One region of the Sporosarcina trichiuri genome, then DNA from elsewhere that is predicted to be linked to it. Evidence: a T-box and tRNA genes for the amino acid it is inferred to sense, from the RefSeq annotation. Region 1 holds a T-box; the other holds one or more tRNA genes.
What was found. The T-box of region 1 lies ahead of argS (arginine--tRNA ligase). A T-box ahead of a tRNA ligase gene usually reads a tRNA of that ligase, here a tRNA-Arg.
Positions count from the first base shown of each region.

Region 2: it has a tRNA-Arg gene. The T-box ahead of argS (arginine--tRNA ligase) is inferred to sense a tRNA for this amino acid. The anticodon was not compared.

Region 1 is NZ_CP129119.1:77,177-83,924, reverse strand. It holds gene QWT68_RS00525 (DMP19 family protein) at 1-242, opposite strand, end outside; gene QWT68_RS00520 (glyoxalase superfamily protein) at 379-735, opposite strand; gene QWT68_RS00515 (NUDIX domain-containing protein) at 970-1,266, opposite strand; gene QWT68_RS00510 (GNAT family N-acetyltransferase) at 1,369-1,818, opposite strand; gene QWT68_RS00505 (hypothetical protein) at 1,915-2,361, opposite strand; gene argS (arginine--tRNA ligase) at 2,430-4,109, opposite strand; T-box leader at 4,144-4,360, opposite strand; gene QWT68_RS00495 (hypothetical protein) at 4,489-4,896, opposite strand; gene QWT68_RS00490 (hypothetical protein) at 4,989-5,186, opposite strand; gene QWT68_RS00485 (phosphotransferase family protein) at 5,249-6,112, opposite strand; gene QWT68_RS00480 (response regulator transcription factor) at 6,148-6,748, opposite strand, start outside.
Region 2 is NZ_CP129119.1:369,931-376,678, forward strand. It holds rRNA gene QWT68_RS02095 (16S ribosomal RNA) at 1-1,003, shown strand, start outside; rRNA gene QWT68_RS02100 (23S ribosomal RNA) at 1,291-4,222, shown strand; rRNA gene rrf (5S ribosomal RNA) at 4,499-4,614, shown strand; tRNA gene QWT68_RS02110 (tRNA-Val) at 4,636-4,711, shown strand; tRNA gene QWT68_RS02115 (tRNA-Thr) at 4,720-4,795, shown strand; tRNA gene QWT68_RS02120 (tRNA-Lys) at 4,804-4,879, shown strand; tRNA gene QWT68_RS02125 (tRNA-Leu) at 4,916-4,997, shown strand; tRNA gene QWT68_RS02130 (tRNA-Gly) at 5,006-5,080, shown strand; tRNA gene QWT68_RS02135 (tRNA-Arg) at 5,112-5,188, shown strand; tRNA gene QWT68_RS02140 (tRNA-Pro) at 5,216-5,292, shown strand; tRNA gene QWT68_RS02145 (tRNA-Ala) at 5,302-5,377, shown strand; tRNA gene QWT68_RS02150 (tRNA-Met) at 5,399-5,472, shown strand; tRNA gene QWT68_RS02155 (tRNA-Ile) at 5,479-5,555, shown strand; tRNA gene QWT68_RS02160 (tRNA-Ser) at 5,573-5,665, shown strand; tRNA gene QWT68_RS02165 (tRNA-Met) at 5,968-6,042, shown strand; tRNA gene QWT68_RS02170 (tRNA-Asp) at 6,046-6,121, shown strand; tRNA gene QWT68_RS02175 (tRNA-Phe) at 6,151-6,226, shown strand; tRNA gene QWT68_RS02180 (tRNA-Gly) at 6,234-6,307, shown strand; tRNA gene QWT68_RS02185 (tRNA-Ile) at 6,311-6,384, shown strand; tRNA gene QWT68_RS02190 (tRNA-Asn) at 6,389-6,463, shown strand; tRNA gene QWT68_RS02195 (tRNA-Ser) at 6,471-6,561, shown strand; tRNA gene QWT68_RS02200 (tRNA-Glu) at 6,571-6,642, shown strand; gene QWT68_RS02205 (TraR/DksA C4-type zinc finger protein) at 6,685-6,748, opposite strand, start outside.

The DNA of each region.
Region 1 (6,748 bases):
AGAGCGTCCGCGAGCTGCTGTACATAGCTGCCGATCCCCATCTCCGAGATCTCATCACCGAACCACGTCAGCAATCCTTCATGGCCGCCGCCCTCCATCTCCGAATAATAGTGGTACAGCAAGAAGGCTTCGCGCAGTACCGGATCATCTTCCGGCAGGTCTGCCCCGCTCAGGACGGAAACGACCGCATTCCAAATACTCTCGTTGTCCAACAGCTCGTTCCGATTCATCGTCGGCTTCATCAATTATCCTCCCACTTTCCGCATGCCGGATCATCAGGTGCCGGCAGCTCCATCATAGATTCTTCCATATTTCAGATTCATCCTATCAATGCCGAACCGCCCACGATACATACAGATCACGCAAATGTATCTCAAATTATAAACGTGTGCAAATACGCAGCTGGTTGCCATCAGGATCGGTGAGGGTCATCATCCGAAGTCCTTCGAGATCTTCATTCGGAGGCACCGTGATGCAAAGTTCCTTCGCGTTTTTCAAATCGCTGTACCAACGGTCAACGTTGGGAACAAAGAAGTGGATCAGCCCGCCCACCTGGCAGTCTCCGGCATGTTGGGTCAAGTAGAGGGTCATGTCGTCCTTCGTCAGTTGAAGGAATGCCGGGAAATGCGGTTCAAAGCGATGCTCCCAGTCCACTGCAAACCCCAAGGTGTCCACGTAAAATGCCATACTGCGATCATAATCGGTGATGCGGAAAGCGGGAATCACTGTTTGCATGAGGTCCCCTCCTTGAATTAGATAAATTCAAAAATCTTCTATGCATTGTTTGGTCTAAGGTTCTTGAAAACCCGTCCGTCACAGCAGCTGCGCCTGGAACAGCGTCAGCGGATACACACGCTGGTGCAGCAGATTATCGACGATCTGCTGCATGACCTGCGAATCCCGGTGAGGCTGCTGCAGAAAGACCGATAAGTCACCTAGCGAAATCCATTCCCCGGCAAGCAGTCCATCTTACAGGCGTACAGAACCTCCGACCATCTCCCCCACAAAGTGGAAGAGGATCCCCTGATCGCCTGAATCGCTGACGAAATTATATACACCCGTGCTGCTACGCAGCTTCACATCCAAGCCAGTCTCCTCTTTCGCTTCTCTGCAGGCGGCTGTAAGGATGTCTTCGTTATATTCGATACTGCCGCTCGGAAAGTTCCATTTACCGTGTGCAGCCGGCTTTCCTTCCTGGACAAGGAACACCTTGCCTTCTCGAATGATGGAGACACTTGTGACCAGTACACTGTGCTTTTCCGCCATTTTCCCACTTCCCCTTCCTTTGTGCCCCGTGCCAGCAACGATCCATCGGATTGTCGCAGATGCCCCGTTCGGCAGCCATCCCGATGGACATCCGGCAGCCCGTTACAAGTGCAGCTTCATCCCCTCGTGGCTTGCTTCGAATCCCAATCTTTCGTAAAACCGATGGGCATCGGACCGGTGCTTATCTGTCGTAAGCTGCACCAGACTGCAACGTCCCGCTCGCGCTATGGAGATGGCCTCCTGGAACAGCTGTTCACCGATCCTTTGACTCCGATACTGACGATCCACCCGGACCCCTTCGATCTGCGCCCGTTTCATCCCCCGCCGGGCCAACCCAGGAATGAGAGTCAGTTGGAGGCACCCGACAACCTTTTGGCCGTCGACCGCAACAATCATTTGATTTCCAGTCTGAGAATCCATTGCTTCAAAGGCTTCAAGATATTCGGCGGGCAGCGGATCTTCGTATCGCTCACGCTGTGCTCCTAATTCGTCATCGGCCAGCAGCCGTACAATGGCCGGCACATCCGCTCTTGTCGCCTGTCGGATTTCCATCTGCAGTACCTCCATTTCTATCAGTTTCTCACTTCTTCAACTCACATACAGCAGACAAGCATACGGGGGCATTCATCATCCGACCGGAAGCCACCGTCAGTCCAACAGCCACGGCACATTCAGTTGGATCTCAAATTGAACAGCCGGCTGCGGAAAATTGTCCGGGACCAAGTCCAGCTCGTCGCTGAAATCCATCTCCACCCGATCCGGACACACGAACCGAACATCGTGTTCACCGCCCACAGCTGGATAAGGACCTGGTCCAGCTAAGATCTCCCCGACCAGATGATAGAACGCAACATAGAGATGCGTGCCATCGGCATTCACGCCAACCTCGGAGACCTCCCCTTCTTTCCGGGGGTCAATCCCGAGAACGTCAAACAGATCCTGGATTTCCTGTGGGAAGTGATCACAAGCCAACCTGTAATTCGCACAATACGAACAGCCGCAATCCTCCGTGATGAACTGGTGCGTATCATAATAGTTTTTTGTGCTCGTACGATCGATTGTCACTACATAGCGTCCTGTTGTAAGTCTGATCACAATCCCCTCCTGCATCCGACCGTTTACTATCGGCCGCCTGTTCCCTAAATTCTGCGGGCAGGTGGCCGTCACATTTCATCCGGCGAGGAAATGCCCAATAGCTTGAGCGCGTCCTTCAGAACGATTCGCACACACGAAACGAACGCCAGCCGGTCCTGCCTCCCCGGACTTTGTTCCAGCACTCTGGTTGTAGCGTAGTACTTATTGAATTCCCGTGACAGCTTCAGACTGAACTTCGCAATCAGGGACGGGTCCGCTTGGTCGAAGGCTTTCTGGATCATGAGCGGATACTCGCCAAGCAGCTTAACAACAGGCCATGCCGATTCCCCTAAACCATCGAAACTTGGCGTGCCCTCTTCATCCCCTCCTTTTGTCAGCAGCGAAGAGATCCGGGCAATCGTATACTGGACATAGGGACCGGTTTCCCCCTCGAAGTTCATCATTTGCTCTATTGAGAAATCGATATCATGTAAGCGGTAGGTTTTCAAGTCGTTGAACAGGACAGCTCCGACGCCCACTTGGACGGCTACCTTGTCTTTCTGCAGAAGGGCCGGGTTTTTTTCTTCGATATTCCGCTTGGCTGTTCCAATCGCCTCGTCCAGCACATCTGCCAGCAATACGATTTTCCCCTTGCGCGTGGACATCTTCTGGCCGTCCTGCAGGATCATCCCGAATGGCACATGCGTCAAATTCTTTGACCACCCAAAACCCATTTTACCAAGCACCGTGAAAAGTTGTTTGAAGTGCAGAGATTGCTCATTACCCACTACATACAGCACTTTTTCGGGAATGTATGTTTGTTGACGATAGATGGCGGCCGCGAGATCGCGGGTCGCGTACAGCGTGGCCCCGTCCTTTTTCGTAATCAGACAGGGCGGCAGGTCTTCAAGTTCCACGACATGCGCGCCGTCGGATCGGGTCAACAGCGATTTCTCCTTCAGCTCCTGGACGACCGTTTCCATCTTGTCGTTATAGAACGCTTCCCCTGCATACGAGTCGAATCGGATTCCCAGCAGCTCATAAATCGCTTCGAATTCCTTCAGCGACTCTTCCCGGAACCACTCCCACAGTGCGTAAGCCTCCGGATCGCCGTCTTCCAGCGACTTGAAAGCCACACGCGCCTCCTCATTCAACGAGTCGTCCGTTTCGGCAGCTTCGTGGAACTTCACGTAGATGTTCAGTAATTCCCGGATCGGGGACTCTGCAATAGCTGCCTGGTCTCCCCAGCGTCTGTACGCCACAATCAATTTACCGAACTGTGTGCCCCAATCCCCTAGATGATTGATCCGGATCGGCGTAAACCCGTTCTTTTCCGCGATGTTCGCCAGTGCGTTTCCAATTACCGTGGACCGCAGATGACCCATGGAAAAGGGCTTCGCAATATTAGGGGATGAATAATCAATGAGCACGTTCCCCCGCATCGCTCCATGCGAGCCGTACTGTTCCTTGGCAGCCAGTATTTCCTGCAGAACCTGGTCCATCACGATCTGGCGGTCTAAGGAAATGTTCACATACGGACCGACTGCGGTAACATTTAGTATCAGATCGTGGTGTAGCCGGCCTGCTAAGTCGGCGGCAATCAGATGCGGAGCTTTCCTTTGTTCCTTCTCAAGGCGGTAGCAAGGGAATGCGATGTCCCCCAATTTCGGATCTTTCGGTTTTTCCAACAGCTGTTCAAACTGAGAACGCGAGACTATGTGATCCAGCGCTTCGGCAAGCAGCTCTGCAATCATTCGGTTTTTATCCATTTTTTCCCTCCATATAAAAAAGCCCCCGTCTCCAATAAGAGACGAGAACATAGATTCCCGTGGTACCACTCCAGTTGCCACAATACGTGACCGCTTTCCATTGGTAACGGGGTGTCGCCCCGATCTTCCCTACTGTAGTTCAAGAAACATCTCAGAAGTGCGTTTCGTTTACGTACCGTGTATTAGGCTCCCACTCTCCCTAACTCGCTTGCCACGGACCCGTAAATTACTCTCTTCGTCATCGATTTTAAATTATTGTAATTTATCCAACAATACACATCTTGCGGACGGCTGTCAAGGTTGTCGTGGGTACAATGGAAATTCAAGACAGTCCGTACCGGCCGAATTCGCAAGCCGCAGCCGCCTGCTGAAGAAGAATTCATTTCACGAACCGCACCAATGTTTTTTCCGGCATGCGAATCCGGTCCATATCAAAGTTGTTGAGCGGTAATGTGACTTCCCCTTCCCGCTTATCGCATTCTTCTCCTACCCAACAAGTGTAGTGCTCAAAGAACTCTCCCGTCTCAAGATATTGGTCCATGAGTTCACAAAGTCTGGACAGCTTCATTTTTGAGTCATCCAAGATAGCGGTGTCCGTATGCTCGGATATCTCAATGCCCCAATCACTTGACACTTCATAGACATACGGCGTAGAGAATTGACATTCCTTCACATTCCGGAGTTCAGCAGGACTCGAAAAGCAGGGCCCGATGATAAGGAGATCCTCCGAACCGTCGCCGCTGAGCGGTATTTCTTTCATACATCCAATATAGCCCGCTAAACTCATGGGCACATCCCTCCCTCCTAAAATTTGTTTGCCAAGCCCTGATATGTACCTTTCCCCATTATGATTGCCTCCACTTCTGGCATCATGTAGGTTCAGTCATTCCTGCGATGCACGAACTGCTTGATGGACTGGGAAAGTACTAAATAGAGTGCGACTGCAATCGCCACTCCGGCCGCGGTTATACTGACTGTCATCATATAGCCGCCGATCGCCGTGTGAAAGACATTGGTCAATAGAAGAGTCGCAGCCACAAATACGATCCCTGCTATCCAGATGGTTTTTCTGCTCATCGTAACACCTCCGTAATTCATGCGTACGCCTGCCCACTGTACAGGTTCGCCATGATAGCGGATTACAGTAACATACTCTTCAAGATCGAAAGGTTCTTGTCAAAAAACATTGCGTTCTTCTCAATGCCGCGTCGTGCACACCAGCCAATACTATTGAACGCATCGGTAAATTGATAAAACGGCAGAACCGCCTCTAAGTCCATTAAGGGTCTCACACTGGTATAGCCTTCTTGATAGGACTGATACAAGCTGGTATCGAAGCTCAGAAAATCGCGATACAGTTTTGTGAAATCGATTTCTGTGGCGCCGAACCGGACACTTTCGAAATCGATCACGCCGGATACCCGGTCTCCGTCCACGATGATGTTGGCTGGCCGGAAATCCATATGGAGGAAGCACGGGCCGTCGGGTGGCGGCAGCTCTCGTTTCATGCGTTCAAACGTTTCCATCGACTGGTTGTATAGCGTTCCGTCCAAGAGCTCTTTCACGTCTTCCGCGAAACTGGTAAATTGGCGTTCCACAAAGTCGGGCCACCCCGGGTATTCATTGTCGATCCCGGCCAGTTCCATATCAGCTGGCGGCCGGACCTCGTGCATGGCGGCATGCAGCACCCCGACTTGGAACGCGACGGCGGGGCTGTCCGTATTGGCCAGCGGCCGCCCCTTCAGTTCAGATAGAATGAACGCGCCCGGACACTCTTCATCGCCCGGCCAAAAATCCAACATGTCCGGGATGGACACCTGGTCTTTCAGCACTTTGTAGGCGGCCAGCTCCCGGTCATATTTCACTTTTGTATACGGGATCTTCAAATAGACCTGTTCCCCTGTACGCAGTCTGCACTTGTACACAGTGGAACTGTGGGAATCGTCGACTTCGTCAAAGGACAGGACATCCAATTTCAATTGCTGCAGGACACGAGTCAGCATCCAACTCCTCCTTTCTTTGCGAGGCTCGCATCCAATTATACGAGCATGAACCCGATGCCCCAGATCGTCTTGAAATACTCCTCGTCCGTCACCGCGGCGATTTTCTTCCGCATGTTGGACATATGGACGCTGATCGTGTTGTCGTCGCCGTAATACGGACCTGTCCAGAGGCTTTCGTAGATCTCCTTTTTCGAGAACGCCTTTTCCGGATGGCGCAGCAGCAGGGTCAGGATGTCGAACTCGGCGTTCGTCAGCTGAAGGGGCTCTCCAGAGAGTGTGACGGTCAGTTTGTCCGTGTCGACAGCGAGATCCCGCCACGCAAGTTCCGCGGACGGCGGCTCTGCTCCAGCGGATTTCCGCAGCTGGACCGCCACCCGTGCGGCGACTTCCTCCTGATGGAACGGCTTCGTCATATAATCATCCGCTCCCATCTGCAGCACCGCCACCTTATCGGCAACCCCCGCCTTTGCGGAGATGACGAGGATCGGCACCGCGCTGTCCCGCCGGATTTCGCGGATCAGCTCCTCTCCGCTCATCCCCGGCAGCATAAGATCGAGCAGCACAAGATCGAACAAGTCCGTCCGCAGCCGCAGCAGTCCCTCCGTCCCCGAATACGCCGCCGTAATCGCCCGGCTT
Region 2 (6,748 bases), 290 kb from region 1:
GCAAGCGTTGTCCGGAATTATTGGGCGTAAAGCGCGCGCAGGCGGTCCTTTAAGTCTGATGTGAAAGCCCACGGCTCAACCGTGGAGGGTCATTGGAAACTGGGGGACTTGAGTGCAGAAGAGGAAAGCGGAATTCCACGTGTAGCGGTGAAATGCGTAGAGATGTGGAGGAACACCAGTGGCGAAGGCGGCTTTCTGGTCTGTAACTGACGCTGAGGCGCGAAAGCGTGGGGAGCAAACAGGATTAGATACCCTGGTAGTCCACGCCGTAAACGATGAGTGCTAAGTGTTAGGGGGTTTCCGCCCCTTAGTGCTGCAGCTAACGCATTAAGCACTCCGCCTGGGGAGTACGGCCGCAAGGCTGAAACTCAAAGGAATTGACGGGGACCCGCACAAGCGGTGGAGCATGTGGTTTAATTCGAAGCAACGCGAAGAACCTTACCAGGTCTTGACATCCCGCTGACCGGCATGGAGACATGCCTTCCCCTTCGGGGGCAGCGGTGACAGGTGGTGCATGGTTGTCGTCAGCTCGTGTCGTGAGATGTTGGGTTAAGTCCCGCAACGAGCGCAACCCTTAATCTTAGTTGCCATCATTCAGTTGGGCACTCTAAGGTGACTGCCGGTGACAAACCGGAGGAAGGTGGGGATGACGTCAAATCATCATGCCCCTTATGACCTGGGCTACACACGTGCTACAATGGACGGTACAGAGGGCTGCAAACCCGCGAGGGGGAGCCAATCCCAGAAAACCGTTCCCAGTTCGGATTGCAGGCTGCAACTCGCCTGCATGAAGCCGGAATCGCTAGTAATCGTGGATCAGCATGCCACGGTGAATACGTTCCCGGGTCTTGTACACACCGCCCGTCACACCACGAGAGTTTGTAACACCCGAAGTCGGTGGGGTAACCCTTACGGGAGCCAGCCGCCGAAGGTGGGACAGATGATTGGGGTGAAGTCGTAACAAGGTAGCCGTATCGGAAGGTGCGGCTGGATCACCTCCTTTCTAAGGATATATGTCAGCGGAACCTCCTTGCGAGGAAGAAGCTGCACATTCGGAAAAGAACCTTCGGTTCTTACGTTGACATTTTGCGTTCAGTTTTGAAGGCTCATGGCCGGACTTTTTGTCCGCAATTGAACTTTCAAACTTGTTCTTTGAAAACTGGATAAAACGACATTGAAGCAACAAATCAAGACAATCAACCGAGCCGGACACATTTGTGAGCCGGACTGCGATTCTTTTTCGTTCTGACGTCCATTCATCGCTGGATGGCGGAAGAACAATGACTTTATGGTTAAGTTAGGAAGGGCGCACGGCGGATGCCTTGGCACTAGGAGCCTATGAAGGACGGCACTAACACCGATATGCTTCGGGGAGCTGTAAGTAAGCTGTGATCCGAAGATTTCCGAATGGGGAAACCCACCATCTTTAATAGGATGGTACGTATCTGTGAATACATAGCAGATACGAGGCAGACCCGGAGAACTGAAACATCTAAGTATCCGGAGGAAGAGAAAGAAACATCGATTCCCTGAGTAGCGGCGAGCGAAACGGGAAGAGCCCAAACCAGGAAGCTTGCTTCCTGGGGTTGTAGGACACTCTATACGGAGTTACAAAGGGATGGGGTAGGCGAAGCGGCCTGGAAAGGCCCGCCAGAGTGGGTAAAAGCCCCGTAACCGAAATTCCATCCCCTCCAGAGTGGATCCTGAGTACGGCGGAACACGTGAAATTCCGTCGGAATCCGGGAGGACCATCTCCCAAGGCTAAATACTCCCTAGTGACCGATAGTGAACCAGTACCGTGAGGGAAAGGTGAAAAGCACCCCGGAAGGGGAGTGAAATAGATCCTGAAACCGTGTGCCTACAAGTTGTCAGAGCCCGTTAATGGGTGATGGCGTGCCTTTTGTAGAATGAACCGGCGAGTTACGATTCCATGCAAGGTTAAGCCGAGAACGCGGAGCCGCAGCGAAAGCGAGTCTGAACAGGGCGCATGAGTATGGGGTCGTAGACCCGAAACCAGGTGATCTACCCATGTCCAGGGTGAAGGTAAGGTAACACTTACTGGAGGCCCGAACCCACGTACGTTGAAAAGTGCGGGGACGAGGTGTGGGTAGCGGTGAAATTCCAATCGAACCTGGAGATAGCTGGTTCTCTCCGAAATAGCTTTAGGGCTAGCCTCAAACGTCAGAATCTCGGAGGTAGAGCACTGTTTGGACGAGGGGCCCATCCCGGGTTACCGAATTCAGACAAACTCCGAATGCCGATGATTTATGTTTGGGAGTCAGACTATGGGTGATAAGGTCCGTAGTCGAGAGGGAAACAGCCCAGACCGCCAGTTAAGGTCCCCAAGTATTCGTTAAGTGGAAAAGGATGTGGCGCTGCCCAGACAACCAGGATGTTGGCTTAGAAGCAGCCATCATTTAAAGAGTGCGTAATAGCTCACTGGTCGAGTGGCGCTGCGCCGAAAATGTATCGGGGCTAAACGAATCACCGAAACTGCGGATTGACACCTTGGGTGTCAGTGGTAGGAGAGCGTTCCAAGGGCGTTGAAGCTGGACCGGAAGGACTGGTGGAGCGCTTGGAAGTGAGAATGCCGGTATGAGTAGCGAAAGAAGGGTGAGAATCCCTTCCACCGAATGCCTAAGGTTTCCTGAGGAAGGCTCGTCCGCTCAGGGTTAGTCAGGACCTAAGTCGAGGCCGATAGGCGTAGACGATGGATAACAGGTTGATATTCCTGTACCACCTCCCCGCCGTTTGAGTAATGGGGGGACGCAGAAGGATAGGGTGAGCGCGCTGTTGGTCATGCGCGTCCAAGCAGTGAGGTGTGGAACGAGGCAAATCCCGTTCCTGTAACATTGAGCTGTGACGGCAAGGGGAAGTTTCCCTGGAGTCCCTGATTTCACACTGCCAAGAAAAGCCTCTAGCGAGGCGGGAGGTGCCTGTACCGCAAACCGACACAGGTAGGCGAGGAGAGAATCCTAAGGTGATCGAGAGAACTCTCGTTAAGGAACTCGGCAAAATGACCCCGTAACTTCGGGAGAAGGGGTGCTCTGGTAGGGTGAACAGCCCGAGAGAGCCGCAGTGAATAGGCCCAGGCGACTGTTTAGCAAAAACACAGGTCTCTGCAAAACCGTAAGGTGACGTATAGGGGCTGACGCCTGCCCGGTGCTGGAAGGTTAAGAGGAGAGGTTAGCGCAAGCGAAGCTTCGAATTGAAGCCCCAGTAAACGGCGGCCGTAACTATAACGGTCCTAAGGTAGCGAAATTCCTTGTCGGGTAAGTTCCGACCCGCACGAAAGGCGTAACGATCTGGGCACTGTCTCAACGAGAGACTCGGTGAAATTATAATATGCGTGAAGATGCGCATTACCCGCGACAGGACGGAAAGACCCCGTGGAGCTTTACTGTAGCCTGATATTGAATTCCGGTGCAGCCTGTACAGGATAGGTAGGAGCCTTGGATGCGTGAGCGCCAGCTTACGCGGAGGCAATGGTGGGATACTACCCTGGCTGTATTGGACTTCTAACCCTTGCCCGTGATCCGGGCAGGAGACAGTGTCAGGCGGACAGTTTGACTGGGGCGGTCGCCTCCTAAAAGGTAACGGAGGCGCCCAAAGGTTCCCTCAGAATGGTTGGACATCATTCGAAGAGTGCAAAGGCATAAGGGAGCTTGACTGCGAGACCGACAAGTCGAGCAGGGTCGAAAGACGGGCTTAGTGATCCGGTGGTTCCGCATGGAAGGGCCATCGCTCAACGGATAAAAGCTACCCCGGGGATAACAGGCTTATCTCCCCCAAGAGTCCACATCGACGGGGAGGTTTGGCACCTCGATGTCGGCTCATCGCATCCTGGGGCTGTAGTCGGTCCCAAGGGTTGGGCTGTTCGCCCATTAAAGCGGTACGCGAGCTGGGTTCAGAACGTCGTGAGACAGTTCGGTCCCTATCCGTCGCGGGCGCAGGAAATTTGAGAGGAGCTGTCCTTAGTACGAGAGGACCGGGATGGACACACCGCTGGTGTACCAGTTGTCTTGCCAAAGGCATCGCTGGGTAGCTATGTGTGGACGGGATAAATGCTGAAAGCATCTAAGCATGAAGCCCCCCTCGAGATGAGATTTCCCATTACGCAAGTAAGTAAGATCCCTCAAAGATGATGAGGTGGATAGGTCTGGTGTGGAAGCATGGCGACATGTGGAGCTGACAGATACTAATCGATCGAGGACTTAACCAAAACAAAAAAGCGGAGACGACCGTTTTGATGCGACAAGCATAAGGCGAATCGGCGGAGTGGCGGTTTCTGCCACGCAGACGAGTTGACTTATGACCTCAAGCATCAGGGAGTCGAAGCTGGATTACGCGAAAGTCGAAGCGCCGTGAGGCGGTCTTGACTGCACAATGTCCGTTTTATCCAGTTTTGAAGGAACAATAAATCCTTTCAAAAAAACTCTTGCACTTTACATGGTTTATAGTATATAATATGAAATGTCGTTAAGCGGCAGATCACTTGTCTGGTAATGATGGCGAAGAGGTCACACCCGTTCCCATACCGAACACGGAAGTTAAGTTCTTCAGCGCCGATGGTAGTAGGGGGCTTCCCCCTGTGAGAGTAGGACGTTGCCAGGCAGGCGCAGCAATGCGTATTATGGAGGATTAGCTCAGCTGGGAGAGCATCTGCCTTACAAGCAGAGGGTCGGCGGTTCGAGCCCGTCATCCTCCACCATATTTTGTGCCGGTGTAGCTCAACTGGTAGAGCAACTGACTTGTAATCAGTAGGTTGAGGGTTCAAGTCCTTTCGCCGGCACCACTTTGTACGAGCCATTAGCTCAGTTGGTAGAGCATCTGACTTTTAATCAGAGGGTCGCAGGTTCGAATCCTGCATGGCTCACCATCTCTTAGTTTCATCAAAAGGATGCATTAGCATTATGCGGGTGTGGCGGAATTGGCAGACGCGCTAGAATCAGGATCTAGTGCCTTCGGGCGTGGGGGTTCAAGTCCCTTCATCCGCATCCTTTACGCGGAAGTAGTTCAGTGGTAGAATACGACCTTGCCAAGGTCGGGGTCGCGGGTTCGAATCCCGTCTTCCGCTCCACTTTACTTAATCAGGTAATACAATGTATATTGCGCCCGTAGCTCAATTGGATAGAGCGTCTGACTACGGATCAGAAGGTTGTGGATTCGACTTCTGCCGGGCGCGCCATTTTTATGCTTCTACTTACAGATGACCCGGGAAGTAGCTCAGCTTGGTAGAGCACTTGGTTTGGGACCAAGGGGTCGCAGGTTCGAATCCTGTCTTCCCGACCAGTAATTCATGGGGCCTTAGCTCAGCTGGGAGAGCGCCTGCCTTGCACGCAGGAGGTCAGCGGTTCGATCCCGCTAGGCTCCACCATAAGTATTCCATTCATTTCTTGGCGGCGTAGCTCAGCTGGCTAGAGCGTACGGTTCATACCCGTGAGGTCGGGGGTTCGATCCCCTCTGCCGCCATCTAAAGGACCTTTAGCTCAGTTGGTTAGAGCAGACGGCTCATAACCGTCCGGTCGCAGGTTCGAGTCCTGCAAGGTCCACCAGTATTGCTGTCCATATCGGAGGTATACCCAAGTCTGGCTGAAGGGATCGGTCTTGAAAACCGACAGGGGTGTCAAAACCCGCGGGGGTTCGAATCCCTCTACCTCCTCCATTTTCATCACATAGCACGTAAGAGTGAAAGCTCAAATGCAGTACTACTATTATTATCGCGGGGTGGAGCAAAGCGTCATACGAAGATGACGATTTGTAGGATTTCTGAAAGAAATCCGTAATCTTGCAAACAGCAGAACCATGAGCGTGAAAGCTCAAATGCAGTACTACTATTATTATCGCGGGGTGGAGCAAAGCGTCATACAAAGATGACGATTTGTAGGATTTCTGAAAGAAATCCGTAATCTTGCAAACAGCAGAACCATGAGCGTGAAAGCTCAAATGCAGTACTACTATTATTATCGCGGGGTGGAGCAGTGGTAGCTCGTCGGGCTCATAACCCGAAGGTCGCAGGTTCAAATCCTGCCCCCGCAACCAAATGGTCCCGTGGTGTAGCGGTTAACATGCCTGCCTGTCACGCAGGAGATCGCCGGTTCGATCCCGGTCGGGACCGCCATTTTTATTTTATACATAGTTCTCTTTGCTGGTTCAGTAGCTCAGTCGGTAGAGCAAAGGACTGAAAATCCTTGTGTCGGCGGTTCGATTCCGTCCTGAACCACCATAGTCGTGCGGGTGTAGTTTAGTGGTAAAACCTCAGCCTTCCAAGCTGATGATGAGGGTTCGATTCCCTTCACCCGCTCCATTTGGGCCTATAGCTCAGCTGGTTAGAGCGCACGCCTGATAAGCGTGAGGTCGGTGGTTCGAGTCCACTTAGGCCCACTATTCCGCAGTAGCTCAGTGGTAGAGCAATCGGCTGTTAACCGATCGGTCGTAGGTTCGAGTCCTACCTGCGGAGCCATTCATACGGGGAAGTACTCAAGTGGCTCAAGAGGCGCCCCTGCTAAGGGTGTAGGTCGCGAAAGCGGCGCGAGGGTTCGAATCCCTCCTTCTCCGCCATATTTGTTTGGCCCCTTGGTCAAGCGGTTAAGACACCGCCCTTTCACGGCGGTAACACGGGTTCGAATCCCGTAGGGGTCATACTGAAAAAACCTGACTGTTCTGCAGTCAGGTTTTTTGTATTCATTTATCTACATAACTGTCTCTTTTCCGGTATGGAATGTCGCCGAGTTCAGATTCCAGGTTC